4 regions of the Edwardsiella sp. EA181011 genome follow, and region 4 is predicted to be linked to each of the others. Evidence: predicted binding sites of a transcription regulator. Region 4 holds the regulator's gene; each other region holds the start of a gene.
The links. The regulator CRP, encoded in region 4, controls carbon source genes, mostly activating them, when cyclic AMP is high. The targets are predictions, from matches to a motif close to ATGTGANNNNNNTCACAT.

Region 1 (7,867 bases), 300 kb from region 4:
CTGGGCTTCCCGATGTGTAAAAAAGATTAAGAGGCAGCCATGACGCAACAGACTTTCCTGGTTGAAATCGGCACGGAAGAGCTGCCGCCGAAAGCTCTTCGCTCCCTGGCGCAGGCCTTTGCCGACAACTTCCGCACAGAGCTGGATAATGCCGGTCTGGCGCACGGCGATATCGAATGGTTCGCCGCACCGCGCCGCCTGGCGCTGAAAGTCGCCGCCCTGAACGCGGCGCAGCCCGATCGCGAGATCGAAAAACGGGGTCCGGCCATCGCCCAGGCGTTCGACGCCGAGGGTAAGCCGACCAAGGCGGCCGAGGGCTGGGCCCGCGGCTGTGGCATCAGCGTCGATCAGGCTGAACGCCTGAGCACCGACAAAGGCGAGTGGCTGCTGTACCGCGCGCTGCAGAAAGGGCAGCGCGCCCAGGATCTGCTGCCTGCGCTGGTCGCCAGCGCCCTGTCTCGCCTGCCTATCCCCAAGCTGATGCGCTGGGGCGACAGCGATACGCAGTTTGTCCGCCCGGTGCATACCGTCACCCTGCTGCTGGGCAGTGAAAGCATTCCGGCGACGATCCTTGGGGTGCCGTCCGATCGCGTAATCCGCGGCCACCGCTTTATGGGCGAAGCCGAGTTCACCCTCGACAACGCCGATCAGTATCCGCAGATCCTGCTGGAGCGCGGTAAGGTTATCGCTGACTATAACGCCCGCAAGGCGCTGATCAAGCGCGATGCCGAAGCCGCGGCGGCCCGCATCGGCGGCGTAGCCGATCTGAGCGACAGCCTGCTGGAAGAGGTCACCTCTCTGGTCGAATGGCCGGTCGTGCTGACCGCCAAGTTCGAAGAGAAATTCCTCGCCGTTCCGGCAGAGGCGCTGGTATACACCATGAAAGGTGACCAGAAATACTTCCCGGTTTACGATGCGGCAGGCAAGCTGCTGCCAAACTTCATCTTTGTCGCCAATATTGACTCCAAGGATGCCCAGCAGATCATCGCCGGCAACGAGAAGGTGGTACGCCCGCGTCTGGCCGACGCCGAGTTCTTCTTCAAAACCGACCGTAAGCAGCGCCTTGAGGACAACCTGCCACGTCTGGAAAGCGTGCTGTTCCAGCAGCAGCTGGGCAGCCTGCGTGACAAGACCGATCGCATCACCGCGCTGGCCGGCTGGATTGCCCAGCAGATCGGCGCCGATGTCAATATGGCAACCCGCGCGGGCCTGCTGTCCAAGTGTGACCTGATGACCAACATGGTGTTTGAGTTCACCGACACCCAGGGGGTCATGGGGATGCACTATGCCCGCCACGACGGCGAGGCCGAAGAGGTCGCCGTCGCCCTGAACGAACAGTATATGCCGCGCTTTGCCGGCGATGCGCTGCCCAGCTCCCTGGTCGCCTGCGCTGTCGCCATTGCCGATAAAATGGATACCCTGGCGGGGATCTTCGGCATCGGTCAGCATCCGAAGGGCGATAAAGATCCGTTTGCTCTGCGCCGCGCCGCGCTGGGCGTGCTGCGTATCGTCGTAGAGAAAAAGCTGCCGCTGGATCTGCTGACCCTGACGCAGGAGGCCGTGCGCCTGTACGGTGACAAGCTGAGCAACGCCAGCGTCGTCGATGACGTTGTGGAGTTTATGCTGGGCCGCTTCCGCGCGTGGTATCAGGAAGAGGGGCATGCCGTTGACACCATTCAGGCGGTGCTGGCGCGCCGTCCGACCCGTCCGGCCGACTTCGACGCCCGCGTACGCGCCGTCAGCCACTTCCGTACCCTGCCGGAGGCCGCTACGCTGGCCGCCGCGAACAAGCGCGTCTCCAATATCCTAGCCAAATCAGGCGATGTCCTGGCTGAACAGGTGCAGGCCGCCCTGCTGAAAGAGCCGGCGGAAATCCGTCTGGCGGCCAACCTGATCACGCTGCAGGAGAAGCTGGCGCCGCTGTTCGCCGACGGCCGTTATCAGGAAGCGTTGGTTGAGCTGGCTACCCTGCGTCAGCCGGTTGATGACTTCTTCGAGCAGGTCATGGTCATGGCCGACGATGAGCAGGTCCGCATCAACCGCCTGACGCTGCTGAACAAGCTGCGCGATCTCTTCCTGCAGGTCGCCGACATCTCCGTTCTGCAGTAGGTTCGCGAAGCAGGCTATCTAACCCGCCGTTAGGCGGGTTTTTTACTTTATGGCTGTTATCCCGCATTTTACGGGGTACACTAGATTGACAGATTTCGCATCACCCTTGCGCGGTTTACAGGAGTCACTCACATGACATTCGCAGTAAAAACATGGGCACAGCGCCTGCTGATGCCCGTTATGGCACTCTTTTTCGTCATGCAGCTGAGTGGCTGCGGCGATAGCGATAAAGAGCAGCAAAAAGCCTTTATCGACTATCTGCAGAATACGGTAATGCGCGGCAGCGTTACGATCCCCACCCTGAGCGAGGCCCAAAAACAGCAGCTGGGGCACTATGCCGGCGACTATGCTATTCTGGTCACCTTTTCTCAGAACTTTAACCGCGCCATGGAAGCCAGCATGACGCCGCTGTTCAGTACCCTGCAACAGATCCGTACTCCGCAGGAGTATCTGACCCAGCGCGATCGTCTGCAGCAGGAGCTTGGCGCGCTGAACATGCTGGGCCAGCAGATCCAGAGTGCCAAGGCTCAGGCCGACGGCGCCTACGCCACGCTGAAGCAGCCTGAAGAGGTCAAAGCCGTCTTCGACAAAGCCTTCACCAAGATTGTCACCGGCCCCAGCAACGCCGTTATGCCGATGATCCCGCAGGCGGCGGGCGTCGCCCAAACGCTGGTACAGGTCGGTGATTTCCTGCAAAATCTGGGACCGCAGGCGCGCTTCGATAATCAGGGCGTACAGCTGCAGACCCAGGCTCAGGTCGATCAGTACAACCAGCTGATGCGCGATCTCTCGGTAAAATACCAAGCGCTGATGGCGGCCCAACAGCAAAATGCCGGGCTGCTGCAGAACTGAGTTCCACATCTCCGTAGATCACCCGGCTATGGCCGGGTTTTTTATGACCATCCCCCGCTCATCGGCTTTCCCCTGCCACACACCGACCGATGTCACGCTCACCCACAAATATCTTGCGATCAACATCACATTTCAAAAACAAAGCGAACAACAAAATTAGTGATTTCGTTCACAAAAAACAACCAAACACCTCGAATATGCTACGCCTTTAGCGAATTTTTTGTGATTAAGATCACCATAAACACCACCTCCACCGGGGACAAATAGTGATTTTTATCACAAAAAAACCTCGGGGTACGCGTGAACAACGGGTCGTGATAGAGTCGATTTTGCATACAAAACGACTGATGGTTTTTGGCGAAACCATCCAACAAACCACGACGCGTTGCCCTGTTACGCGCACCACCGAGGGACGTTTTATGTTATCACCAGACATTAAGGTCAAGGTACAAAATTTTGGCCGCTTCCTCAGCAATATGGTTATGCCCAACATTGGCGCTTTTATTGCCTGGGGTCTGATTACCGCTCTCTTTATTCCAACGGGCTGGCTGCCCAATGAAACGCTGGCCAAGTTGGTCGGCCCCATGATCACCTACCTGTTGCCACTGCTGATCGGCTATACCGGCGGGCGTTTAATCGGCGGCGAACGCGGTGGCGTGGTCGGTGCCATCACCACAATAGGGGTGATCATCGGCGCCGATATTCCGATGTTTATGGGAGCAATGATGGCTGGTCCGCTGGGCGGTTGGGCTATCAAGCGCGTCGATCATTGGCTCAATGGCCGGGTCAAAAGCGGCTTCGAAATGCTGGCCAGCAACTTCTCCGCCGGTATTCTGGGCATGCTGCTAGCCATGCTGGCCTTCCTGGCTATCGGGCCATTGGTCGCCGTGCTCTCTACTTTGTTAGCCAGCGGCGTCAACTTGCTGGTTCAGAATAACTTGTTGCCATTAACGGCGATCTTCGTCGAACCAGCGAAAATTTTATTTCTTAATAACGCGATTAACCACGGTATATTCTCCCCACTCGGCATTCAACAAGCCACCGAAACGGGTAAATCCATATTCTTCCTGATCGAGGCGAACCCAGGGCCAGGCCTGGGCGTGTTGCTGGCCTATATGTTCTTCGGCAAGGGCAGCGCCAAGCAGTCAGCTCCCGGCGCCGCCGTCATCCATTTCTTCGGGGGAATCCACGAGATCTACTTCCCGTATGTATTGATGAATCCCCGTCTAGTCCTGGCGGTGATCCTCGGCGGCATGACCGGTATCTTCACCCTGACGCTGTTCCATGCCGGGTTGGTCTCTCCCGCCTCACCCGGCTCTATCTTCGCCATCCTGCTAATGACGCCGAAGTCGTCGCTGATCGGCGTGAGCCTTGCCGTACTCAGCTCCTGCCTCGTCACCTTTGTCGTCGCCAGCCTGATGCTGAAGCGGGCGCCTGCCGGTCAACAAGATAACGACGGTCTGGCCAACGCCACTCGGCGCATTCAGGGGATGAAACAACAGGCAAAAGGCGAGTCAGGTCAACAGGCTGCGCCGCAGCCCACCCGTGCACATCTTGATCTGGCACACGACCTGAGTCAGGTGCGTAACATCATCGTAGCGTGTGACGCCGGCATGGGATCGAGCGCGATGGGCGCTGGCGTACTGCGCAAAAAGATCGTCGAGGCTGGATTAAGCCAGGTCCAGGTCCGTAACCTCGCGATTAACGCCCTGCCCGATGATGTGGATCTGGTGATCACACACCGAGACTTAACCGAACGCGCCCTACGTCACGCTCCACACGCTATCCATCTGTCTCTGAGCAACTTCCTCGACAGTGGACTGTACAACGACCTGACTACGCGTCTGCTCGCCGCTCATCTTCCGCAGGCGGCAAACGATAGTCGGCTGATTAATCAACCGGTTGCCGCCGCTAATGATGATCATTATGAGCTCGGTGACGAACAGCTATTTGAACTACAGGAGCACGACATCTTCCTCAGCCAGCATGCCGATGATAAAGAACAGGCCATCCGCTTCGCCGGCGCCCAACTGGTGGCTCGATGCTATGTCGAGGCCGACTATATCGAGGCGATGTTGGCGCGCGAGGCGTTAACCTCCACTTACCTCGGCGAATCCATCGCTGTACCGCACGGTACCGTAGCCGCCAAAGATCGCGTCCTGCGTACCGGTGTCGTCATTTGCCAGTACCCACAGGGTGTCCGCTTCGGCGACGATCCTGCTGATATCGCCCATCTGGTGATAGGTATCGCCGCCCGTAATAATGAACATATCCAGGTTATTACTCGCCTGACCAACGCCTTGGACGACGAGAGCATCATTACTCGTCTCATCCATAGCACCAGCGTACGTGAAATTCTTCAGCTACTACGCAGTGAGCGAGCGGCGTAATTCGCCGCGATGCGGACGTCGGTGACAGAGATAGACGGTGCGTCCTAGTACCACCTCGTTTTAGGGCCATCTCGTCCTAGGACACACCGGATCACTTCCTATTCAGGTGAGGTTTAACATGAAAGCAATTCATTTTGGTGCAGGTAATATTGGGCGTGGCTTTATCGGTAAACTGCTGGCAGATGCCAATGCCGAGCTGACCTTCGCCGACGTCAATCAGCCATTGATCGATCAGTTGGCTCATCAGCAAAGCTACGAGGTCCATGTCGTCGGCGAGCAACAACGTGTCGAGCGGGTACAGCATGTCAGCGCCATCCACAGCGCCAGCCCCGATGCGATCGCGCAAATCGCCCACGCCGATATCATCACCACCGCCGTCGGCCCACAGGTATTGAACCGGCTCTCCGCCACCCTAGCGCAAGGGTTGCTTGAGCGTCATCGCATCGGCAATGCGCAGCCGCTCAATATCATCGCCTGTGAGAATATGGTACGCGGCACCAGCCAACTGAAACAGCACGTCATGGCCATTCTACCAACGGCGCTACACCCCTGGGTAAACCAGCAGATCGGCTTCGTCGACTCCGCCGTGGATCGCATCGTGCCGCCCAGCGACGCCGCCAACGACGATCCCTTGGACGTCACAGTGGAAACCTTCAGCGAATGGATCGTCGATAGCACGCAGTTCAAGGGCGAGCTACCGGTTATCGCTGGCATGGAGCCAACAGCCAATCTGATGGCCTATGTCGAGCGAAAGCTATTCACTCTCAATACCGGCCACGCCATCACCGCCTATCTGGGCTGCTTGGCGGGTTATCGCACCATCCGCGAGGCGATCCTTGACCCCGCGATCCGCAGCAACGTCAAGGCGGCTATGGAGGAGAGTGGCGCGGTACTGATCCGTCGCTATGGCTTCGACCCTCAGCAACACCACGCCTATATTGAAAAAATCCTCTCCCGCTTCGAAAACCCTTATCTGCGGGACGACGTCGAGCGCGTCGGGCGCCAGCCTTTGCGTAAGCTGGGGGCGATGGATCGTTTAACCAAGCCGTTGCGTGGAACTCTAGAATACGCCTTACCACATCGTCACCTGCTGATCGGGATTGCCGCCGCCTTATGTTACCGCAATGCACACGATCCCCAGGCACAAGAGATGGCGCAACAGATCGCGCACCTCGGCGTTGAGACAGCGTTAAACCAATTCGCTCAGTTGGAGGATTATCCTCAGGTCACCTCGGCGGTAGCAAAGGTATATCGAACCCTGCGACATAAGGCATAATTTACTCAATACAGACTTCTGATGATAGGCATGCGTCGGGCAACTCCCGGCGCATGAAACCACACTATGGCAACAATGGAAGAAACCCAGGCTTTTGAGAACCGCATTCTGGAACGGCTCAATGCCAGACAGACAGTAAAGGGCCTGCTACAAGCGGCGATACCGATGCTGGCCGAGGCTATCGACCGTTTAGTGTTACAGGCGTTCCGTAAGGATGACTATGCGGTGAAATATGCCGTCGAACCCCTGCTAGAGAGCGATGGTCCATTAGCGGCGCTACCGATGCGTTTAAAGCTGATCTATGCCTTAGGTGCCATCAGCCGCATCGAGTATGAGGATATCGAGCTGCTGCTGGCGCTGCATAACCAACTGACGTTGGATAGCCAGACTTACCACTTTACCGACGATGAAGTGCTCGGCCCACTCCGCATGCTGCACGGCATGCGTCACTTACCACTCGCGCCCACATTGCATCTCCCTGAGGATGTGGTCGACTCCCGCTTAGTTGATATGCAGCAGCAGCGTTATCAGCAAATGGTGCGTTCAACACTGGTGTTAAGCCTCACCGAAATGCTGGCCAGCCTTGCGCATAAGAAGGCCTTTTAACGGTAAAGCGTCCTATCACTCGCGTAGTGCCGCTTCGCAGTAGGCACGCTCGACCTCTTCTGCCAGGATCTGCACCCCGCGTTCAATCAACGCCGGATCCGGCACATAGTTCATGCGCATACACTGCCGTGTATGCGGCCAATCCTGCGCCAGCCCCGGAAAAAAGTGGTCGCCGGGAACCATCAGTACGCCGCGCAGTTTCAGTCGTTGATACAGTACTTCGCTACCAATCGGCAGATCCTTAAACCATAGCCAAAGAAAAATTGCCCCCTCTGGGCGGTGGATCAGGCAGCGCTCCTCCGGCAGATAGCGGCGAATAATCGCCAGCGTCTGGTCAACACGCTGCTGATAGAAAGGGCGGATCACCTCGCGACTCAGCCGCAGCAGGTCGCAGCGCTCGATCATGCGCAGTGCCAGCGCGGGACCCATGCTGCCCGGAGAGAGACTGATGACGCCGTTCATATTGCTCAGCGCCTGAATGGTTCGTTCGTCAGCCACCACGATCCCGCAGCGTACGCCCGGCAACCCTAGCTTCGACAAGCTCATGCACAGGATCGTATTTGGGTTCCACAGCGGCGTCGCCTCGGTAAAGATGATCCCGGGAAAGGGCACCCCGTAGGCGTTATCGATCAGC
Region 2 (7,867 bases), 720 kb from region 4:
CGGTGAAACCGGGATGATGGGCTCACCGAAGCGCCGTGAAATCGGCCATGGCCGTCTGGCTAAGCGCGGTGTGCTGGCGGTAATGCCGTCTCAGGATGCGTTCCCGTACACGGTGCGTGTGGTCTCTGAAATCACTGAGTCCAACGGTTCCTCCTCTATGGCCTCTGTCTGCGGTGCCTCTCTGGCGCTGATGGACGCCGGTGTGCCGATCAAAGCTGCCGTAGCGGGTATCGCCATGGGTCTGGTAAAAGAGCAGGATAACTTTGTCGTTCTGTCTGACATCCTGGGTGACGAAGACCACCTGGGCGATATGGACTTTAAAGTGGCCGGTAGCCGCGACGGCGTGACCGCGCTGCAGATGGATATCAAGATCGAAGGCATCACCCGCGAGATCATGCAGGTTGCCCTGAACCAGGCCAAGGGTGCGCGTCTGCATATCCTGGGCGTGATGGAGCAGGCGATCAATGCGCCGCGCGGCGATATTTCCGAATTCGCCCCGCGTATCCATACCATTAAGATCAATCCTGAGAAAATCAAGGACGTGATCGGTAAGGGCGGTTCTGTGATCCGCGCGCTGACGGAAGAGACCGGTACCACCATCGAAATCGAAGATGACGGTACCGTGAAGATCGCAGCGACCGACGGTGATAAGGCCAAACACGCCATTCGCCGCATCGAAGAGATCACCGCCGAGATCGAAGTGGGCCGTATCTATCAGGGTAAAGTGACCCGTATCGTTGACTTTGGCGCCTTTGTGGCCATCGGCGGCGGTAAAGAGGGTCTGGTTCATATTTCTCAGATCGCCGACAAGCGCGTAGAGAAAGTGACCGACTACCTGCAGATGGGTCAGGAAGTGGCTGTTAAGGTGCTGGAAGTCGACCGTCAGGGTCGCGTACGCCTGAGCATCAAGGAAGCTAACGCCAGCGCAGCTGCGGGTCAGGACGCACCGACTGACGCAGAGTAATCTCGTTGGTATTACGGCTTCCCATTGTTGGGAAGCCGTTTGTTACGCTATCGCAGGATGCGATGGCACGTTGATGGATGATAGGAAGTTTATCCGTGTTGGTCTTCGGGAGTTGGGAAATGAAGCCTATCTTGCGCTGGTGTTATGTTGCGACAGCAATTCTGTTGGCAGGATGCAGCAACGCTGATTGGCGCCAAAACGAAGTACTGGCCATTCCTTTGCAGCCCTCGCTGCAGCAGGAGGTAATGCTGGCGCGCATGGAGCAGATCCTTGCCAGCCGAGCATTAACGGATGATGAACGCGCACAGCTTCTCTATGAGCGCGGAGTACTGTATGATAGTCTCGGACTGAGGGCGTTAGCGCGTAACGATTTTTCGCAGGCGCTGGCCATTCGTCCTGATATGCCAGAGGTTTTTAACTATCTGGGTATTTATTTAACGCAGGCGGGCAACTTTGATGCCGCCTATGAAGCGTTTGATTCTGTACTAGAGCTTGATCCAACTTACAGCTATGCGCGTTTAAATCGCGGTATTGCCCTCTACTACGGCGGGCGGTATTCGCTAGCGCAAGATGATCTGCAGGCGTTTTATCAAGACGATCCCAACGATCCGTTCCGGTCGTTATGGCTTTACCTGGCTGAGCGTGAGCTTAATCAGGAGCAGGCGCTTACGGCGCTAAGCCAGCGCTATAATAAAGCGAACCGGAGTCAATGGGGATGGAATATTGTCGAATTCTACCTGGGCAAAATCAGCGAGAAAACGCTGATGGAACGCTTACAGGCAGATGCAACGGATAACACTTCGCTCGCTGAGCATCTCAGTGAAACTGACTTCTATTTAGGTAAACATTACCTGAGTCTGGGGGAAAAGAGCAGTGCTTCTGCATTGTTCAAACTGACGGTGGCCAACAACGTTCATAACTTTGTTGAGAACCGTTACGCACTGTTGGAATTGGCCCGCTTGGGTCAAGAGCAAGACGACATACCAGAATCGGACCAGCAATAAGCTGACGGGCATTTATATCCTTAAATCATTGATTTAATCGTCCTAACGGGCGAGGTTTTTTTGTTCGTCATTTCATCTAATTTGAGCCGGTTCACACTTTTCAATGAAAAATGTTGTTCGTTTTCTAGACGAGTTATGCAGACTGGCCGCCATTGCACATGAGGCACGTTTACATGGCTGAGTTCGAAACTACTTTTGCTGACCTGGGGTTAGCCGCACCTATTATTGAAGCCCTGAATGATTTGGGCTATGAGAAGCCGTCACCGATTCAGGCGGCCTGTATTCCCCACCTGCTGAACGGGCGCGACGTGCTGGGCATGGCGCAGACCGGCAGCGGTAAAACGGCGGCGTTTTCCCTGCCGCTGCTGAACAATATCGATCCGTCCCTGAAAGCACCGCAGGTACTGGTGCTGGCGCCGACCCGCGAGCTGGCGGTACAGGTGGCTGAAGCCATGGCGGATTTCTCTAAGCATATGCACGGTATCAACGTGGTTGCCCTGTACGGCGGCCAGCGTTATGACGTTCAGCTGCGCGCCCTGCGTCAGGGGCCGCAGATCGTGGTCGGTACGCCGGGCCGTCTGCTGGATCATCTGAAGCGCGGTACGCTGAGCCTGACCAGCCTGCGCGGACTGGTGCTGGACGAAGCCGACGAAATGCTGCGTATGGGCTTTATTGAAGACGTTGAGACCATCATGGCGCAGATCCCGGCGGAGCATCAGACTGCACTGTTTTCTGCCACCATGCCGGAGGCGATCCGACGTATCACCCGTCGCTTTATGAATGAGCCGCAGGAAGTGCGCATCCAGTCTAGCGTGACGACCCGCCCGGACATCAGCCAGAGCTACTGGACGGTGTATGGGATGCGTAAAAACGAAGCGCTGGTGCGTTTCCTGGAAGCGGAAGACTTTGATGCGGCGATCATCTTCGTGCGCACCAAGAACGCCACCCTGGAAGTGGCCGAAGCGCTGGAGCGTAACGGCTACAGCAGCGCGGCGCTGAACGGCGACATGAACCAGGCGCTGCGTGAGCAGACCCTGGAGCGCCTGAAAGACGGTCGTCTGGATATCCTGATCGCGACCGATGTGGCCGCCCGTGGGCTGGACGTCGATCGCATCAGCCTGGTCGTCAACTACGACATCCCGATGGATGCCGAGTCCTATGTGCACCGTATCGGCCGTACCGGCCGCGCCGGTCGCGCCGGCCGTGCGCTGCTGTTCGTTGATAACCGTGAACGCCGTCTGCTGCGCAACATTGAGCGCACCATGAAGCTGACCATTCCAGAAGTGGAACTGCCGAACGCCGAGCTGCTTAGCACTCGCCGTCTGGCCAAGTTTGCTGCCCGTGTTCAGCAGCAGCTGGAGAGCAGCGATCTGGATCAGTACCGTGCGCTGCTGGCCAAGCTGCAGCCGGAAGATGAGCAGGATATGGAGACGCTGGCCGCCGCGCTGCTGAAGATGGCGCAGGGCGAACGTCCGCTGATCCTGCCGCCGGACCCGGTGGTTGAACGTCGTCCGCGTCGTGAATTCCGCGAGCGTGATGAGCGCGGTGGCGATCGCTTCGCCCGTCGCGAGCGCGATGAGCGCGGCGGTGAGCGCCCGCGTCGTGAGCGCCGCGAAGTCGGTGATATGGAGCTGTATCGCATCGAAGTGGGTCGTGACGATGGCGTCGAAGTTCGTCATATCGTGGGTGCAATCGCTAACGAAGGCGATATCAGCAGCCGCTATATCGGCAACATTCGTCTGTTCGGTTCGCACTCCACCATCGAGCTGCCGAAAGGCATGCCGGGCGATCTGCTGACGCACTTTACCCGTACCCGTATCCTGAACAAGCCGATGAATATGCAGCTGATCGGTGATGCGCCGGCGCGTGAGCCGCGTCGTGAGCGCGGTGGTGAGCGTCGCAGCTTCGGCGGTCGCGACGGTGGTCGTGATGGCGATCGCCGCAGCTTTGGCGGTCAGCGTCGTTTCTCTGACGATCGCCGCGGCGATCGCGGGTTCAATCGCGATAGTCGCAGCACCCGCTCAGACGACAATGGCCACAGCCGTCGTCGCTTCAACGATGCGTAATCGGCAGCGATAAGCGCATAGAAGGCCAGCCCTCGGGCTGGCCTTTTTTATGGCCCAGGCCTATGCGGTTCACTGGTTTTTTATTTTGAAATTTTCTTGAATAATAAAAAAAACAGCATAATCAACTAAAATGTGCGCTGTATCTATAAAAAAACGAGATCGGCGGCACACTTTTCTTCCCGACGCCTTTTTTCTTGTTCGTCCTCCCATCTTCGTCTCGATAGAAAAAGAAAATAGATATCAATAAGTTATTAATATATTCCTTATTCATATAAAAAATATTTTTACCTTTTCCTCTTTATGTAGGTAAATATTCAAAACATCCGCCTTTATGGAGAAAGTTTTTTATGTGACCTCCAATGGCAGAGCGATGAGTTGAAAAATTTTTCTCCCGCGACGGCACTATGATCACATCACAATAATAATGCCTGCACCTCATGATGTTATTGCGCCATCGCTCTGCCGCGCGGCATCCGATTCTGTAAATCATAACGATGATAATTCCCTACAGGCGGCTCCGGCACGGTAGAGACAGACTCCTATTGGCCACGGATCCCGCCGTTGAAATGGCAAGTGAGAGCGACGATGGAAACGACACAAATGAGCAGTGTGGCACTGACAGATCATCCCGCCGTCCCCCGGGACGGTATGAGCGACAGCGAGTGGCGGGAGGCGACCCGTTTTGACAGTACCGATGTGGGCTGGGTGATTATGAGCATCGGGATGGCGATCGGGGCCGGCATCGTCTTTTTGCCGGTTCAGGTTGGGTTGATGGGACTGTGGGTTTTCCTGCTGTCGTCCGTCGTGGGTTATCCGGCGATGTATTTGTTTCAGCGCCTGTTTATCAATACCCTGGCCGAGTCGCCGGAGTGCCGTGATTATCCCAGCGTGATCAGCGGCTACCTGGGAAAAAACTGGGGGATTTTACTGGGAGCGCTCTACTTCGTGATGCTGGTGATTTGGATGTTCGTCTACTCCACCGCCATTACCAATGACAGCGCCTCCTACCTGCACACCTTCGGCGTGACGGAGGGGCTGCTCTCTGAAAACCCCTTTTACGGGCTGGCGCTGATCTGTGTCTTGGTGGCCATCTCCTCGCGCGGTGAGCAGCTGCTGTTTAAGCTTTCCAGCTTTATGGTGCTGACCAAACTGTTGGTAGTGGCCGCACTGGGGATTGCCATGGTCGGAATGTGGCATCTGTATAACGTGGGTGCGCTGCCGCCGCTGGGGCTGCTGGTGAAAAATGCGGTGATCACGCTGCCGTTTACCCTGACCTCGATCCTGTTCATTCAGACGCTCAGCCCGATGGTTATCTCATACCGGGCGCACTGCAAATCGCGCGAGGTGGCCCGCTACAAGGCGCTGCGTGCTATGAACATCGCCTTTGGCGTTCTGTTCGTGACGGTCTTCTTCTACGCGGTCTCCTTCACGCTGGCGATGGGGCATGACGAGGCGGTTAAGGCCTATCAACAGAATATCTCCGCGCTGGCTATCGCCGCGCAGTTCATCGACGGTGGGGCCGGCAACTGGGTCACCGTGGTGAGCGTTATCCTGAATATCTTCGCGGTGATGACGGCATTCTTTGGCGTGTATCTGGGCTTTCGCGAAGCCACTCAGGGAATCGTGATGAACCTGCTGCGGCGCATGATGCCGCCGGAGCGAATTAAGGGGCGTTGGGTTCAAAACGGCATCATGGTGTTTGCCGTTCTGCTGGCCTGGGGCGCGATTATCCTCAATGCGCCGGTGCTGAGCTTTACCTCCATCTGCAGCCCGATCTTCGGGATGGTGGGATGCCTGATCCCCGCCTATCTGGTGTACCGGGTTCCGGCGCTGCATAAGTATAAGGGCGTATCCCTGCTGGTGATTATCATCACCGGGCTGCTGCTGTGTATCTCGCCGCTGCTGGCCTTTTCCTGAGGGATAACGTGCAACGATAGCGGTAACAACCAAAGGTTTAAAGCATGAATACGATACAAAACGCCTGTGATACTGACGCGCTGTGGGCGGAGTTTATTCGCGCCGTGCGTCATGAGGTCAAGCCGGCCGTCGGCTGTACCGAGCCAGTCTCCCTGGCACTGGCCGCCGCCATCGCGGCGCGTCAGCTGGCTGCGCCGGTGGATCGCGTTGTCTGCCGCGTGTCGCCCAACCTGATGAAGAACGGTATGGGGGTCACGGTACCGGGTACCGGGATGGTCGGCCTGCCGATCGCCGCGGCGCTGGGAGCGCTTGGAGGGGACGCGGACGCTGGACTGGAGGTGATTAAACACGCCTCTGCCGAGTCGGTAGCCGCCGCCCGTGCGCTGCTGGCAGAGGGCCGCGTTAGCGTCGGTATGGAGCAGCCCTGTGAGCAGGTGCTGCTCTCCTGCGCCCGGGTTTACGCCGGTGAGGCGTGGGCCGAGGTGACCATTGCCGGCGATCATACCCGTGTGGTGCATATTGCGCATAACGATCGCGAGATCTTTCGCGCCGCCGATGTGGCGAACGCCGCGACGACGGCGGAATACTGTCTGGCCCGGGCCTCGCTGGCGCAGGTCTACCGCTTTGCCTGCGATGTCCCGCTGGCGCGTATCGCCTTTATTCTGGATGCGGCGGAGCTGAACGGTGCGCTGTCGCGTGAAGGGCTACGCAGTCGCTATGGTCTGCACATCGGCGCTACGCTGGCCCAGCAGCGTGAGCGTGGCCTGCTCTCTCACGATCTGCTCAGCGAGATCATGATCCGTACCTCTGCGGCCTCCGATGCGCGTATGGGAGGGGCGGTGCTGCCAGCCATGAGCAACTCGGGATCGGGCAATCAGGGGATCACCGCGACCATGCCGGTGGTGGTGGTCGCCGAGCACATGCAGGCTTCGCAGGAGCAGCTGGCGCGAGCGCTGATGCTGTCGCATCTGACGGCGATCTACATCCACAGTAAGCTGCCGACGCTGTCAGCCTTGTGCGCCGCCACGACGGCGGCGATGGGCGCTGCGGCCGGTATCGCTTGGCTGATCGACGGCCGCTATGAGGCGGTCGCCATGGCGATCGGCAGCATGATCGGCGACGTGAGCGGAATGATTTGTGACGGGGCTTCCAACAGCTGCGCGATGAAGGTCTCCACCAGCGCCAGCGCCGCGTTCAAGGCGGTGCTGATGGCGCTGGACGACAGCGCGGTGAGCGGCAATGAGGGGATCGTGGCCCACGACGTGGATCAGTCGATCGCCAACCTGTGCGCGCTGGCCAGCGGCGCGATGCGCCAGACGGATACCCAGATTATTGAGATCATGGCGCGCAAGGCCTCGTGAGCCACGGCGGTGAGACGAAGTCAAACGGGCGCTCAGTGCGCCCGTTTTGTCAGGCTGGCTCAGTTTGACAGGGTCAGCCCGGCCAGCTGGTGCCAGTAGCCGTTGCATTCGGCCTGACGCGCCAGCGTCAGCGGCGCTTCTCCCTGCTGGTTCGCTCGGAAACGGCTCAGCATCTCCAGCGTCTCGTCCCCCTGCGGAGAAAGGCGTACGATATCGACTAATCCCTGCATCTCCCGCAGCTGGTTGCCCAGATTGTAGCAATAGCCGCTCAGGGTCTGGATCCCGTTGAGGACAAAAACCTGCTGCTGCTCCTGGGACAGGACCCGTCGCCCTTGGGGATAGCGAATGCAGCAGGTGTCGCACTCATCCTTGGGCAGGTTTTCCGCGCGGGCGGTAAAGCAGCGGGCGGAGTAGGCCAGCGGCAGATGACCGTAGGCGAAGACTTCGGTCTCAAACTGCCCGAGGATCCCCAGCTCATCGCACTGTTGGCGAATGTTGCGTAGCCAGTCGCGCGACAGCTCTACCGGCATGCACCAGCGCACCATCCCTTGTCGC
Region 3 (7,867 bases), 1.6 Mb from region 4:
TCTTTTATATCTATACTAAAATAGCACATCCAGAGTTAAACTCTGGCGTTTACCTAGCCATTTTTTTCTTTTCAGTTGGTTTTTTCTGCAAGCATTTTCATATGAAATTATTGGATAGGCTAACGTCTAACACTATTATCCAAAGCGCGGTTATTATTTTATTATTTATAATTCCTTTTACTGGGAAAATCTCTACTGCAATCTCTCCACTTTTTGCAGCTTTGTTATTTATAATGATTTGTAATGGCGCTACATTTTTTGGCATATTAAATATAAAAGGGCTTAAGCGATTAGGCGTAACAAGCTACAGTTTATACTTAATTCATGGTATTTTTTGGTACATTGGATTTAAAACCATACTATCGGAAACAAATATAATCTACCTGTCACCACTGGTATTTTTTTTGATAATCCTCAGTTCTATTCTTATATCATATACTATAGAGTACCCAATCTATAATCTATCAAAAAAAAATAAAATCAAAAAAACAGAATGATATTAAAGAATTAACATAGTGAAGTTCAAAATACGCCTATTGATAAAAAGTAGAGCTTTTAATATATATTGAACCGAGGGGATGCAGTTACCAGACATGAAAAATGATTACTCTATTATGAAGTAGGCCATTTTCAACAAAAAATCCAGGTTCAGCTTATGCGCGGAGAAATGTAGCAGAAACCTGGAAGAGCCTGATGCCATACTAGCCAGAAGAGGCTTGGCCCTTCACGCCGAATGAGAACACAGGTCTGAGCACCTCTTAGCCCGATCTTTCGCCCAAACGTTAATCGAGTTAAGAACGCTGCGAGCGTCACCGAACGCTATATTAGTTTTCTTAGCTTAATGAAGTTATGATTTATGCACTGAACATGTATCTCCTATTCGTATGCACGATCACAACAGACAGCATCGAGCAATGTACAGCGAATTGCGAGTGAAATCATGAAACACCCATATAAATCAACAAGATAAAACAAAAGGCGTATACGGAAGGTGACAGTGAAAAACCGAAGCATACAAAATACATTCCTGTTTCACGACTATGAAACCTTCGGTCAGCATCCGGCGCGGGATCGTCCCGCTCAGTTCGCCGGCGTGCGCACCGACGCCGACTTCAACATCATCGAAGAACCCCAGGTGTTTTACTGCCGGCCGGCCGATGATTACCTGCCCCAGCCCGACGCGGTGATGATCACCGGGATCACCCCGCAGACGGCGCTGGCGCAGGGGGTCTGTGAGGCCGAATTCGCCGAGCGTATCCACCGGATGTTCAGCGTGCCGGGCACCTGTGTCGTGGGCTATAACAACATTCGCTTCGACGATGAGGTGAGCCGCAACCTGTTCTACCGCAACTTCTTTGACCCCTACGCCTACAGCTGGCAAAACGGCAACTCTCGCTGGGATCTGCTGGATGTGGTGCGCACCTGCTACGCCCTGCGCCCCGAGGGGATCGTCTGGCCGGAAAACGAGCAGGGGTTGCCCAGCTTCAAGCTGGAGCACCTGTCTCAGGCCAACGGCATTGAGCACAGCAACGCCCACGACGCCATGGCCGATGTCTACGCCACCATCGCGCTGGCCAGGCTGGTCAAACAGGCCCAGCCGCGGCTGTTCGACTATCTGTTCCAGCTGCGCAACAAGAACCGGGTGGCTCAGCTTATCGATATCGCCACGATGACGCCCCTGGTGCATGTCTCCGGCATGTTCGGCGCCCTGCGCGGTAACACCAGCCTGATCGCCCCGCTGGCCTGGCATCCCGAGAATAAAAACGCGGTGATCGTCTGCGATCTGGACAGCGATATCACCCCGCTGCTGACCCTGGACCCCGCCGCCCTGCGCGAACGGCTCTACACGCCGCGCAGCGAGCTGGGCGACGCCGTGCCGGTGCCCATCAAGCTAGTCCATATCAATAAATGTCCGGTGCTGGCGCCGGAGAAAACCCTGCTCGCGGACAACGCCGTCCGACTGGGGCTCGATCGCCCGCGCTGCCGGGATAATTTAGCCCTGCTACAGCAGCACAGCGAGATCCGTGACAAGGTGGTATCCCTATTTGCCGATGCGCCACCCTTTCCGCCATCGGACGACGTGGACAACCAGCTGTACGACGGCTTCTTCAGCGACGCCGATCGCCAGGCGATGCAAATTATTCGCGCCACCCAGCCGCAGAACCTGCCGGCGCTGGATCTACGCTTCAGCGATCGGCGCATCACGCCGCTGCTGTTTCGCTACCGCGCCCGTAACTACCCGGCGACGCTGGATGAGAGCGAGATGCGCCGCTGGCAGCAGCATCGCCAGGCCATGCTGACGCCGCAGCGCGTACAGGATTATCTACAGACGCTGGAAATGCTGTACAACCGCTATGAGGATCAGCCCCAGCGGCTGACGCTGCTGCGGGCGCTGTTTGATTATGCCCGTGAATTAGTAGGATAATAGTCTGCGCCGGAAGGATGCAGCCGTCGTCACCTACATGGCGCTTACTGCGGCATCCTGCGCACGCTTTCCACTCTGCCCGCGGCGGGGTGGTCGATAACCAGGCTCCGCGACGGAGCAGACAATCAAGGCTTGAACTATGTGGCTGCGCAATGGACCGCTGCTGGCGGTGCTGTCGTTTATTCTGTGGGGGATCACGCCGCTATACTATAAGCTGCTGAACGATGCAAATGCCTTCGAACTGCTGGCCCAGCGTCTGTTCTGGTCTGTTCCCCTGCTGCTGGCGCTGCGCCTGCTGTTCAGGCACCGCACCTCCTGGCGCGCGGCCTGGCAGGATAAACGCTCGCTTTACTGCTGCCTGCTGGGCGGCGCCATCATGAGCGTCTCCTGGACCACCTTCATCTACGCGCTAACCCACCACCTGGTGCTGGATGCCAGCCTGGGCTACTTCACCAATCCGCTATTCGCCATCGCGCTGGGCGTCATCTTTCTGCACGACCGGCTAACCCGCTTTCAGCGCATCGCGGTGCTGCTGGCCATCATCGGCCTGACCTACCAGATCATCCTGCTGGGGCGGGTGCCGGTGCTGGCGCTAGTCATGGGCATCACCTTTGCCTTTTACGGCCTGGTACGTAAGTATATCCGCTACGATATTATGACCTCCCTGACGCTGGAGACCGTCTGGATGCTGCCTCTGGCGCTGGGGATCACCCTCTGGCAGCAGATCGGCGGCGGCAGCGATCTGGGCAGCCTCAGCCTGTCTGAGTATTCGCTGTATATTCTGACGGCGCCGGTGACCTATGCGCCGCTGCTGCTGTTTGCCGCCGCCATCAAACGCACCTCTCTGACGGTGGTGGGCCTGGCGCAGTATGTCGAACCCTCTCTGCAGTTTCTGCTGGCGGTGCTGGCCTTCGGCGAACCGATCAATCTGCCCAAGATGATCAGCTTCTCGCTGATCTGGCTGGGGCTGGCGCTGTGTATCTATGAGCTGTTTCGCCGTCCGCACCGCCGCAGCGCGGCACATCAGGACGGCGCGGCGACGGAGCGTGCGACGCCCCCTCTGCGCAGCGCAGAGAAACCCTGAGCCGTTCATACTCCCCTTCGCGCCGGGTAACCCGGCGCGATCCTTGTCTGCGACGCCGACAATACCCCACCAAATTGGCATGGCTGCCATAGAGCGAATTCATGATGTGATCAGTAGCACATTTTACCGATTAATTGTATGATGATTGTGTTTTCGTTTTTGGGTACACTACGATGTCAAATCCACTTTCTCTTTGCTGGCAATACGCACGTGCCTTCGTGCTGATTTACCTGTGTCTGTTTGCCGGTAATGCGCTTGCCACCCTGTTACCAATCAAGATCCCAGGCAGCATCATCGGTATGCTGATCCTGTTTGCCCTGCTGGCTTCGCAGATTATGCCGGCCACCTGGGTCAAACCGGGGTGCAGCCTGTTTATTCGCTATATGGCGCTGCTGTTCGTACCGATCGGCGTGGGCGTCATGCAGTATTACGACGTGCTGTGCCGCCAGTTTGGCCCCATCGTGGTCTCCTGCGTGGTCAGCACCCTGATCATTATGGTGGTGGTCGCCTACTGCTCACACCTGGTGCATCGCGAGCGGCCCGACGACGGCGAACAGCCCCTGAGCCACCCGCAGGAGAGTAAACAATGATGACCGTCATGCTGAATATCTGGTGGTCACTGCCGCTGACGCTGGTGGTCTTCTTTGGTGCCCGCCGTCTCGCCCAGCGCCTGAATATGCCGCTGCTCAATCCGCTGCTGGTCTCCATGGCGGTGATCATTCCGCTGCTGCTGCTGCTGCATATTCCCTACAAAAACTATTTTGCCGGCAGCTCGGCGCTCAACAGCCTGCTGCAGCCGGCGGTCGTGGCGCTGGCCTTCCCGCTGTATGAACAGCTGCACCAGATCCGTGCCCGCTGGAAGTCCATCATCACCATCTGCTTTATTGGCAGCGCCACCGCGATGATCAGCGGTACCGCCATCGCCCTGTGGCTCGGTGCGACGCCGGAGATCGCCGCCTCGGTGATGCCGAAATCGGTCACTACGCCGATCGCGATGGCCGTCGCTCAGTCCATCCACGGTATCCCGGCCATCAGCGCCGTCTGCGTCATCTTTGTCGGGATCCTGGGCGCCGTCTTCGGCCACACCCTGCTGAACGCCATGAATATCCGCACCAAGGCGTCGCGTGGTCTGGCCATGGGGACGGCATCCCACGCCTTGGGGACCGCCCGCTGCGCGGAGGTCGACTACCAGGAGGGCGCCTTTAGCTCTCTGGCGCTGGTTATCTGCGGGATCATTACCTCCCTGCTGGCGCCGTTTCTGTTCCCGATACTGCTGCATATCTTCTGATAACATCGTCACAGCGGAGGGCGCCGATCGGCGCTCTCCGCCATAAGCACCCGTTTTTACGTTAAAAAAAGTTGAAATAAATCTCTAATTCGAGACCAATATTACAATTATTGCACTCAAAAAGTGATTATTATCACAAATATCACCTATTCGCTTCCTTACAATAGCCTCCCGTAACTCACAAGAGGCTTTCCCATGCACGCACGCTTTGCCGTTGCATTCCGCCAGCTGCCTGCCGAACTCCAGGCGGCGCTTACGCCAGTGATGGCGTCTGACACCTTCAACGCCGTGATCACCGCAGCCCAGGTGGATGCCATTGGTCATGCCTGTCAGATGGATCGCCAGGCCCTGAGTTTTGCCCTGCTGCCGCTGGCCGCCGCCTGTGCCCTTACGCCGATCTCTCATTTTCAGGTCGGCGCTATCGTCCATGGCGCCAGCGGTAACCTCTACTTCGGCGCCAATATGGAGTTTTCCGGCGCGCCGCTGCAGCAGACCATCCATGCCGAGCAGTGCGCGATCACCCACGCCTGGCTACGGGGCGAGCGCGCGCTGGAGTCGATCACCGTTAACTACACGCCCTGCGGCCATTGCCGCCAGTTTATGAATGAACTGAACAGCGGTACTGCGCTGCCGATCCATCTGCCGGGCCGCCGCGCCGCCACGCTGGGCGACTACCTGCCCGATGCCTTTGGCCCGCGCGATCTGCAGATAAAAACCCTGCTGCTAGACCCAACCCATCACGGGCTGGCGCTAGACAATGCAGCCGGCGATCCCCTGCTGCAGGCGGCGCTGGACGCCGCTAACGCCAGCCATGCGCCGTACAGCCAGGCCTACAGCGGCGTGGCTATCGAAACCGACCGCGCCGTCTATGCCGGCCGCTATGCGGAAAATGCCGCCTTTAACCCCAGCCTGCCACCGCTGCAGGCCGCCCTGATCCTGATGAACATGTCCGGCGACAGCGTCGACGCCATCCGCCGCGCCGCGCTGGTGGAGTCCCGTCAGGCGGCCCTGTCGCAGCATGCGGCGACGCGCGCCACCCTACAGGCGCTGGGCTGCGACGATCTGCAGCACCATCTGCTGTAACCCGGACGCCAGAGTGCCCTCGGGCGCTCTGGCCCGTTACCTCTGCGCGTGACCTTCCCCGCCGCGTTCGCTCGCCAAAATCATTGTTACAAAACATATATTGAATGAATAGTTTTGATAACAAACATTGAACAATAGCTAACTCTCTTTTAGGATCTTCAGCGTGTTATTTCATCCCGTTAACATAAGAGCGTACTTATGGATCTGGAACACGAAAGTAAACGTCCGCTGTATATTCCCTATGCCGGCCCCATCCTGCTTGAATTCCCGCTGTTGAATAAGGGCAGCGCCTTCAGTGAGGAAGAGCGCAATAACTTTAACCTGAGCGGTCTGTTGCCTGAGGCCATCGAGACCATTGAAGAGCAGGTTGAACGCGCCTATCGTCAGTTTTGTGATTTTCAGAACGCCACTGCGCAGCATATCTACCTGCGCAATATTCAGGATACCAACGAGACCCTGTTCTACCGCCTGCTGCGCGGCCACCTTAGCGAGATGATGCCCATCATCTATACCCCGACGGTCGGTGAGGCCTGTGAACACTTTTCCGATATCTACCGGCGCGCACGCGGGCTGTTTATCGCCTATCCCAACCGCGATCGCATCGATGACATGCTGCAAAACGCCACCAAGCAGAACGTCAAGGTGATCGTGGTCACCGATGGCGAGCGTATCCTCGGCCTGGGCGATCAGGGCATCGGCGGTATGGGGATCCCTATCGGTAAACTGTCGCTGTACACCGCCTGCGGCGGCATCAGCCCGGCCTATACCCTGCCCGTGGTGCTGGACGTCGGCACCAATAACCCACAGCGCCTCAACGATCCGCTGTACATGGGCTGGCGTCACCCGCGCATTACCGGTGATGAATATAATGCGTTCGTCGAGGAGTTCATTCAGGCGGTCAAACGCCGCTGGCCGGATGTTCTGCTGCAGTTCGAGGACTTCGCTCAGAAAAACGCCATGCCGCTGCTGAGCCGCTATCGCGATCAGCTCTGCTGCTTTAACGACGACATTCAGGGCACCGCGGCCGTCACCCTGGGCAGCCTGATCGCCGCCAGCCGCGCCGCCGGCAGCCGTCTGCGCGATCAGACCATTACCTTCCTCGGCGCCGGATCTGCCGGATGCGGCATCGCAGAGCAGATCATCGCCCAGATGATCGCCGAGGGGCTGAGCGACGAAGAGGCGCGGGCACGCATCTTCATGGTCGATCGCTTCGGACTGCTGACCGATCGCCTGCCCAACCTGCTCGACTTCCAGAGCCGTCTGGTACAAAAACAGCAGGCGCTGGCTGGTTGGCAGACGGAGAGCGAAGGGATCTCCCTGCTCGACGTGGTACGCAACGCCCACCCCACGGTGCTGATCGGCGTATCGGGTCAGCCGGGGCTGTTCAGCGAGGCGATCGTGCGCGAAATGCACAGCCACTGCCCTCGCCCCATCATCATGCCGCTCTCTAATCCCACTTCCCGGGTGGAGGCCCGTCCGGAGGATATCATCAACTGGACCGATGGCGCGGCGTTGGTCGCCAGCGGCAGTCCCTTCGAGCCGGTGCTCTATCAGGGAGAGCGCTATCCGATAGCCCAGTGTAACAACGCCTATATCTTCCCCGGCATCGGCCTGGGCGTCCTGGCCAGCGGTGCGCGGCGGGTGACCGACGGCATGCTGATGGCCGCCAGCCGGGCGCTGGCCGACAGCTCGCCGCTGGCGCGCGACGGCCATGGCCCCCTGCTACCGGACCTGAAGGATATCCAGCAGGTTTCACGCGACATCGCCTTTCAGGTCGCCAAGGCGGCCCAGCGTCAGGGCGTCGCGGTGCTGACCTCGGACGAGGCGCTGCTGCAGGCCATCGATCATAACTTCTGGCTGCCGATCTACCGTAGCTATAAGCGAACCTCATTCTAGCCCCCTCTGGCGGTGTCCCTTCTCGGGTCGCCGTCCCCCCACATCCGGGCCTCCGCGGCCCGGCGCACTTTCGCGCAAATAACCGCCATCC
Region 4 (7,867 bases):
CGGCCCCAGGCTGCTGGAGGTCATCCGCGCCCATTTCCCCCAGGACCTCAGCTAAGGAGCCATGATGAAACTGCGAGACTCTCTGGAGGAAAACCACAGCATCCGCCTACAGGCCGAGGCGGCGGACTGGCCTGCGGCCGTCAGGATCGGCGTGGATCTCCTGGTCAGCGCCGGTGTCGTAGAGCCACGCTACTACCGGGCCATCCTGGATAGCGTCGCGCGCTTTGGCCCCTACTTTGTGCTGGCTCCGGGGCTGGCCATGCCGCACGGGCGCCCGGAAGAGGGTGTGATCAAGACCGGCTTTGCACTGGTCACCCTGCGTACGCCGATCGCGTTCGGCCATGAGGATAACGACCCGGTGGACATTCTGATCACCCTGGCCGCCGTCGACGCCCACACCCATCAGGAGGTCGGTATCCGTCAGATCGTCGACCTGTTCGAGGATGAGGCCAACTTTACGCGCCTGCGCGCCTGCCGCACGCCAGCGCAGGTGCTGGCGCTCATCGATTCGGCAACCACCCCATCGCATCCCCAAGGAGTCGCCTCATGATACCGTCCCTGCCTATGCTGCAAATCGCGCTGGATAACCCGACGCTGGAGGCGGCCTACCTCACTACCCGGCAGATCGCCGAAGCCGTCGATATCATCGAGGTCGGCACGATACTGTGCGTCGGCGAGGGCGTGCGCGCCATACGCGATCTCAAGGCGCTCTATCCCCACAAGATCATCCTGGCCGACGCCAAAATTGCCGATGCCGGCGCCATCCTGGCGCGCATGTGTTTTGAGGCCAACGCCGACTGGATCACCGTGATCTGCTGCGCCGATATCGCTACGACCAAGAACGCGCTGGCGGTCGCGCAGGCGTTCGGCGGCGATCTGCAGATAGAGCTGACCGGCTACTGGACCTGGGAGCAGGCACAGGCCTGGCGCCAGGCGGGTATCGGTCAGGTGGTCTACCACCGCAGCCGCGACGCACAGGCGACGGGGGTGGCCTGGGGGCAGGCGGATATCGACGCCATACGCCGCCTGAGCGACATGGGCTTTCGCGTCACGGTGACCGGTGGCCTCACCCTGGACGATCTGCCGCTGTTTCAGGGGATCCCGGTGCATGTTTTCATCGCTGGGCGCAGCATCCGCGAGGCCGACGATCCGCTGGCCGCCGCCCACCATTTCCAACAGCGTATCGCCCAGCTGTGGGGCTAAGGAGCGCGACATGCTGCATTCCACGGTGCCGCTGGGCATCTATGAAAAGGCGCTGCCCGCCGGCGAAGACTGGCCACGACGCCTGGCGCAGGCCGCGCAGCTCGGGTTCGACTTCGTCGAAATGTCTATCGATGAAAGCGATCGCCGCCTGGCCCGACTGACCTGGTCACGCCAGCAGCGTCTGGAGCTGCTGGCGGCGATGGCGCACAGCGGCGTGCGTATTCCCTCCCTGTGCCTCAGCGCCCACCGCCGGTTTCCGCTGGGCAGCGAGGATCAGGAGGTCAGACGCCAGGCGCTGCGGCTGCTGGCCCACGCGATTACCCTCGCACAGGATCTGGGGATCCGGGTGATTCAGCTGGCGGGATACGACGTCTACTATCAGCAGGGCAATTCCCTGACGCGCCAGCTGCTCCGCGAGGGGCTGAGCCAGGCCGTCATCCTGGCCAGCCGGGCGCAGGTCACGCTGGCCATGGAAACCATGGACACGCCGCTGCTCAACTCCGTCAGCAAAGCGCTCGGCTACTGCCGCTATCTGCGCAGCCCCTGGTTCCAGATCTACCCGGATATCGGCAACCTTTCGGCCTGGGATAATGACGTCGAACTGGAGCTGGCGGCGGGCATCGACCGCATCGTCGCCGTACATGTCAAAGACACCCGGCCGGGCCAGTTTCGGGATGTCCCCTTCGGCAGCGGCGTGGTCGACTTTGAGGCCTGTTTCCGCACGCTGGATCGCCATGGCTACCGCGGCCCCTACCTGATCGAGATATGGAGCGAAAGCGCCCAAGACCCCCTGCAGGCGGTGCGCGAGGCGCGCGACTGGGTTCTGGAACGGATGCGACGTGCCGGACTGGCGGTGACGCGGGAGGCCTCATGGAACGGCTGAAACAGCAGGTCTACCAGGCCAACATGGCCCTGCCGCGCCACGGGCTGGTCACCTTTACCTGGGGCAACGTCAGCGCCATCGATCGCCAACGCGGCTACGTCGTCATCAAACCCAGCGGCGTCGCCTATGAGGCGCTGACCCCCGATGAGATGGTCGTCGTCGATCTTGACGGGCAGATCGTCGCTGGCGCGCTGCGCCCCTCATCCGACACCCCGACCCACCTGGCGCTGTACCGCCGCTACCCGCAGCTGGGCGGTATCGTGCATACCCACTCGACCCATGCGACCTCCTGGGCACAGGCGGGGCGGGCAATCCCAGCGCTCGGCACCACCCACGCCGACTACTTCGATGGCGATATTCCCTGCACCCGCGCGCTGAGCGCCGCCGAGATCGACCACGACTATGAGCATCACACCGGGCTGGTCATCATCGAAACGCTGGCGCAGCGCGATCCGGGCCACATGCCAGGGATCGTCGTTCACCAGCACGGCCCCTTCGCGTGGGGAGAGAGCGCGGCGCAGGCGGTGCATAACGCGGTGGTGCTGGAGGAAGTGGCCAAAATGGCCTGGATTACCCATAGTCTGAACCCACGGCTCGCCCCGCTGGATCGGGCGCTGCGCGATAAGCATTTCCGGCGCAAGCACGGGCCGGAGGCCTACTACGGCCAGCGCGGCTAAATCGCCGGCGCTCCCGGATCAGTCACGCAGTCGACGGCTGAGCCACAGCCCATGATGCGGGCGCTGGCGCCAGGCGATAGATGAAATGGTATGCATGGTGCGCAGGTGCGACAGAATGCGGCGCAGATGCACCTCCATCGGCGTCATCGGCATCCCCTGCGACGGCTCCGGTATCGGCACCGCCTGGCTGTCGTTGCTGCTCGGGCCATCGTGCTCCAGACGCTGCTGACACAGCTGCAGCGCGATCTCGCCGCACTGCAGATAGTCCTGCGCCAGGCGCGACGTCAGCATATAGTGCTCGCGCGCCAGAATGGTCATGGCATTCAAATGCTCGACAATAAACTGGCTGTGGCTGATCCACAGCCGCATGTCCGCCAGGTAGCGCGAATCAAAGCCCGGCTCCTGCATCGCCTGGCTCAGCGAGGAGTAGAGCGTGTTCTGTGCCTGATTGCTGCGCATCCGGGCATAGGCTAGCTCACTGACACCCGGCTCGGCGGAGAGCAACAGGCGCAGCTCATCCTGATAGGCCTCCAGCGCCTGATGGGCATTTTTACGCAGCAGCCCGCTCTGCCACTGCGGCCACAGCCAGATAGTGCTGGCGAAGGCCAGAATACAGCCCAGCAGCGTGTCCACCAGGCGCGGCACCAGAAAGTGCGAGCCGTTCAGCGCCAGCAGCTGCAGGGTGAATACGGCGCTGACAGTAAAGCCAATCACCGCCAGACCGTAATTCTTACGCAGCACCAGGTAGGCGCCCAGCGTCACCAGCAGCATCACCAGCAGCATCACATATTCGCTCAGCGTCAGCTGCAGCAGGCCGGCGGCGATGATCAGACCGGCAAAGGTGCCCATCGCCCGGTGCTGAATACGCACCCGCGTCGCGTTATAGCCATTCTGGATCACCAGCATGGTGGTCAGCATGATCCAATAGGGCTTAGGCAGCGCCAGCAGGATCCCCAGCCTGCTGCCGGCCGCCAACGTCAGCCCCAGACGCAGCGCGTTGCGTAGCGCGCCCGACCTCAGGGAGCAGTAGGCGCGCAGCGCCGGCCAGAACGGCAGCCGCTGCTGGGTCGCCATCAGCTGACGCTGATAGAGCGGACGCTGTCGCTCCAGCAAACGCGCCATCCGGCTAAAGTGGTGCAGACAGAACTGCCCAACTGGATTCTCCGGGTAGCGGCTGGCCAGCTTTTCCAGCGCCGACACCTCGCTGCGCATAGAGAAATGCTGTGGGTAGCGGTGGTACAGAATGTCATCCGCCAGCACCCGCAGACGCCCGGCCACCACCTGCGCATTGCGGCGGATGATCGCCTCCGCCTGGCTCCGCGCCACCAGCGTTTGTACCTCCTCCGGCTGGGAGAGGCTGACGGTAATATGCTCCTGTAAATCCAGCGCCACCTGAAAGTAGCGCACCAACCGCTTATACTCCGGGTTATGGACCAGGGACAGCATGTGCATCTGCTGGTAGATAACGCTGATAAGGTCCATCACCTTTTGCTGGCGGTTCAGCAGCGGCGGCAGCGCCGTCTGCGGGTCACTGTGCTGCGTGAGCAGGCTATACTTGGCCTCGATGTAGTCCGCCAGCTCCAGGTACAGCTGATTCAGAGTTTCGCGGATCGGCTGCCCTTTCCACAGGACAAACCAAAACCAGGTGAAGGCGCCATACCAAATCGTGCCGACCAAATACAGCAGCGGCCCCTGCCAGACGGGCACCATCCCCACCATGCTGAGGGTGAAGATGGCCGCAACCAGCGTTGCCGGCAGTAAACGGGCGTGCAGCGGACTGATCTCGCCGTTGACGCCAAACAGCAGCGCCAAAAGCAGCATGGCTAGCGGCAGCGGCACCGACCACAGCAGGGCCATCTGCAGTAACAGGCTGCCGAGCGCAAACAGGGTGCCGCCCACCGCGAGGCGTTTAAAGAAGCGTTTATGGGGGGTGTCAAGACCGGCGATATTGCAGCAGACTGGGACTAGAGAAAACAGCAGCCCCTGCTGCAGCTGGCCTACCATCAGCCCGAACAGCACCGGCAGACACAAAACCAGCGTCTGGCGCAGTGCATAGTTCACTTCAGGGTGGTAGATAAACCGCCGCCACATGAGCACCATCCTGGGGATGGGTTGAAGATTCCGCGCCGCCCATGCGGCGCGGGCGCAAAATCAACGCGTCCCGTAGACGACGATGGTTTTACCGTGTGCCGAGATCAGGTTCTGATCCTCCAGCATCTTCAGAATACGTCCTACCGTTTCACGGGAGCAGCCCACGATCTGGCCGATCTCCTGACGGGTGATCTTAATCTGCATGCCGTCTGGGTGCGTCATCGCATCCGGCTGCTTGGCCAGATTCAGCAACGTCTGGGCAATACGGCCAGTCACATCCAGGAAGGCCAGGTTACCGACTTTCTCTGACGTGACCTGCAGACGACGCGCCATCTGGGCAGACAGACGCATCAGAATATCCGGGTTAACCTGGATCAGCTGACGGAATTTCTTGTAGGAAATTTCAGCCACCTCACAGGCGGTCTTCGCCCGCACCCAGGCACTGCGCTCCTGCCCTTCCTCAAACAGCCCCAGCTCGCCAATGAAGTCGCCCTGGTTCAGGTAGGAGAGGATCATCTCCTTACCCTCTTCATCCTTAATCAGTACCGCTACAGATCCCTTTACGATGTAATAAAGCGTCTCCGCTTTTTCACCCTGGTGAATCAAGGTACTTTTGGACGGATATTTATGAATATGGCAATGGGACAGGAACCATTCGAGAGTTGGATCTGTTTGCGGTTTGCCGAGAACCATTCGCTATTATCCTCTGTTGTTATCGCATCCCCGGTGCGCCAAACGCACCCCCGCCGGACGGGGCCGGGAAACTGCCTAGTAACCTGCTATAGCACTGCACTTGTCGAATATAGTTTCCATAGCCTAAGGGAGATGATCCCCGGCGATCTTGATCTATACCCGCTTCATTCCATTAAAGGTGCATGTCGGCTTAGTTTGTAACATAGCTTGGCCTTACTGTCTCGCACTGTCTCGCTTCAGCATGGAATAGCTCACTGTTCGCCGCCGTTTTTTCTCCGTTCGCGGCGCTTTTGCCTTTTATTTGCACAGTGCGGCGCCGGGCGCCGCGGGGAAAATACGCCAACGTGCGCTAATCCGCGCCCTTAAACTGGCTGCGCGGCATAATATTGACGCTTTCATGCAGCTCGGACCATACCACGACCGCCTCACCGCACTTCAGCTGGCGCCGCACATCTTCCACCTTCTGCGCCAGGCACCTCTCCTGTTCGCCATAGTCGGTCCCCTCACGCAGGACGAAGGCCTCGATCAGGCTATCCAGCGTCTCTGGGGCTATCAGTTGCCAGGGAATGATCACGCGTTTTACTCCAAATAGGGGGCTAACCAGGCGGGAATGCGCTGCTCCAGCCACGGAAGAGGATGTCGCAGCGTACCGCCGATAAAGCCGACGTGGCCGCCAAACGCCGTCAGCTGGTATTCGATATTGGACGGCAGCGATCCCGGCGGCGGGATCACCGCCGACGTCATAAAGGGATCGTCGCGCGCCTGAATGATCAACAGCGGCTGACGGATCGTCGGCAGCCGCGGCAGGGCACTGCAGCGCCGATAGTAGTCATCCGCATCGCGAAACCCGTGCAGGCGTGCGGTGATCTGATCGTCAAATTCGCGCAGCCTGCGCATACGCCGCAGCTGTAGCGGATCGAGATCCAGCATCTCCGGATAGCGGCGCAGCTTACGCCGGGCGCTCTGCTTGAGCTCATGTAACAGGTAACGCTGGTAAATCCGCGCCACGCCGTGCTCCAGATGCGTCGCGCAGGCCGACAGCACCAGCGGCGCCGAGACCATGACCGCGGCCTCCAGCGGGGCCTGCGCCTGCTCTTCGGCCAGATAACAACCTAGCATATTACCCCCCAGGGAAAACCCGACCGCCGCGGTGGGCACCTGACCGAAAGTGCGGCGCAGCCACGCCAGAAAAAAGCGCGCGTCCCCGGTTTCCCCGGAGTGGTAAAAACGCGGCGTCAGGTTGGGCTCACCGCTGCAGCCACGAAAGTGCATCACAACCGCCAGCCAGCCGGCCTCCCGACAGGCGTGCAGCAGGCCGTGGGCATAAGGGCTATGCACGCTGCCCTCCAGACCATGGAACAGAACCACCCGCGGTTTATGACGGGCGGGCTGCGGAGCTTCGCTCCAGGCCAGATCGATAAAATCGCCGTCCGGTAGGGTTAAACGCTGCCACACCGGCGTCAATAGGGCGCGCCGGCGCAGCAGCCGCGGCAAGATCGTCTGCAGGTGCGGATTGCGTAGGGCGCGGGGCGGTGAAAAGGTGGAAACACTCATGCTGCGTGAAGAAAATTCATCCGGGGAATACTTGTACCATCAATAACACACTGTTAGGGTCAAAACACCCCCTAGGCACAAAATTGGAGCCGGTTTAGCATGGACAGCCCTCTGTTTCTCTCCCTGCTGGGTTTCCTGTGGGTTGCAGCCGTGACCCCAGGCCCCAACAATATGCTGTTGACCAGCTCCAGCGCCAATCTGGGGTTTTACCGCTCGCTGCCGCTCATGCTCGGCATCATGCTAGGCATGCAAACGCTGCTGCTGCTGATCGCCTTTGGCGTTGGCAGCCTACTGCTGCTCTACCCGACGCTGCACACCCTGCTCAAAGGCGCGGGCAGCCTCTACCTGCTGTATATCGCCTGGAAGGTGGCGACGTCGCGCTATACCCGCCTGAGCGACGGTAGCGTCGCCTTAGACGACACCGTCAGCTGGCGACAGGGCTGGCTGCTGCAGTTTCTGAACCCTAAGGCCTGGCTGATGGCCCTGGGCGCGGTAACCAGCTTTAGCCTGCCCGGCGAGCGCTATCTGATGACCATCGCCGCCATCAGCCTGGGAATGCTCTTGGTCAATCTGCTGGCCGGCGCGCTGTGGTTAGGCTTCGGCACCCTGATCGGGCGCCTGCTGCAAAGCCGACGCGCCTGGTTCACCTTTAACCTGGCCATGGGGACGCTGACCGCCGCCTGCGTACTGCTGATCTGGCGCTGATCAGACCCCATAGCCCATCAGACGCATGATATCCTGCGCCTGACGCACGGCCTCCTGACGG

Region 1: the regulator CRP is predicted to act here: its motif matches at 3,226-3,243, upstream of QY76_RS02705 (PTS mannitol transporter subunit IICBA).
Region 2: the regulator CRP is predicted to act here: its motif matches at 2,048-2,065, upstream of yrbN (protein YrbN).
Region 3: the regulator CRP is predicted to act here: its motif matches at 3,614-3,631, upstream of QY76_RS14370 (CidA/LrgA family protein).

Annotation. Positions count from the first base shown of each region.
Region 1 covers NZ_CP011364.1:593,295-601,161, forward strand. Annotated here, with positions in the region: gene glyQ (glycine--tRNA ligase subunit alpha) at 1-30, shown strand, start outside; gene glyS (glycine--tRNA ligase subunit beta) at 40-2,109, shown strand; gene QY76_RS02700 (DUF3053 domain-containing protein) at 2,242-2,961, shown strand; gene QY76_RS02705 (PTS mannitol transporter subunit IICBA) at 3,381-5,351, shown strand; gene QY76_RS02710 (mannitol-1-phosphate 5-dehydrogenase) at 5,470-6,627, shown strand; gene QY76_RS02715 (MltR family transcriptional regulator) at 6,694-7,233, shown strand; gene QY76_RS02720 (valine--pyruvate transaminase) at 7,249-7,867, opposite strand, start outside.
Region 2 covers NZ_CP011364.1:173,542-181,408, reverse strand. Annotated here, with positions in the region: gene pnp (polyribonucleotide nucleotidyltransferase) at 1-964, shown strand, start outside; gene nlpI (lipoprotein NlpI) at 1,084-1,968, shown strand; gene yrbN (protein YrbN) at 2,072-2,149, shown strand; gene QY76_RS00835 (DEAD/DEAH family ATP-dependent RNA helicase) at 2,142-4,034, shown strand; gene QY76_RS00830 (amino acid permease) at 4,620-5,951, shown strand; gene QY76_RS00825 (serine dehydratase subunit alpha family protein) at 5,996-7,312, shown strand; gene QY76_RS00820 (U32 family peptidase) at 7,372-7,867, opposite strand, start outside.
Region 3 covers NZ_CP011364.1:3,247,408-3,255,274, forward strand. Annotated here, with positions in the region: gene QY76_RS18230 (acyltransferase) at 1-497, shown strand, start outside; gene sbcB (exodeoxyribonuclease I) at 998-2,425, shown strand; gene rarD (EamA family transporter RarD) at 2,565-3,509, shown strand; gene QY76_RS14370 (CidA/LrgA family protein) at 3,683-4,099, shown strand; gene QY76_RS14375 (CidB/LrgB family autolysis modulator) at 4,108-4,797, shown strand; gene cdd (cytidine deaminase) at 4,993-5,880, shown strand; gene QY76_RS14385 (NAD-dependent malic enzyme) at 6,079-7,776, shown strand.
Region 4 covers NZ_CP011364.1:890,476-898,342, reverse strand. Annotated here, with positions in the region: gene ulaB (PTS ascorbate transporter subunit IIB) at 1-55, shown strand, start outside; gene ulaC (PTS ascorbate transporter subunit IIA) at 65-550, shown strand; gene QY76_RS04000 (3-keto-L-gulonate-6-phosphate decarboxylase UlaD) at 547-1,203, shown strand; gene QY76_RS03995 (L-ribulose-5-phosphate 3-epimerase) at 1,214-2,086, shown strand; gene QY76_RS03990 (L-ribulose-5-phosphate 4-epimerase) at 2,074-2,763, shown strand; gene QY76_RS03985 (YccS/YhfK family putative transporter) at 2,782-4,854, opposite strand; gene crp (cAMP-activated global transcriptional regulator CRP) at 4,915-5,547, opposite strand; gene QY76_RS03975 (YheU family protein) at 5,897-6,121, opposite strand; gene QY76_RS03970 (hydrolase) at 6,127-7,101, opposite strand; gene QY76_RS03965 (LysE family translocator) at 7,201-7,806, shown strand; gene malT (HTH-type transcriptional regulator MalT) at 7,807-7,867, opposite strand, start outside.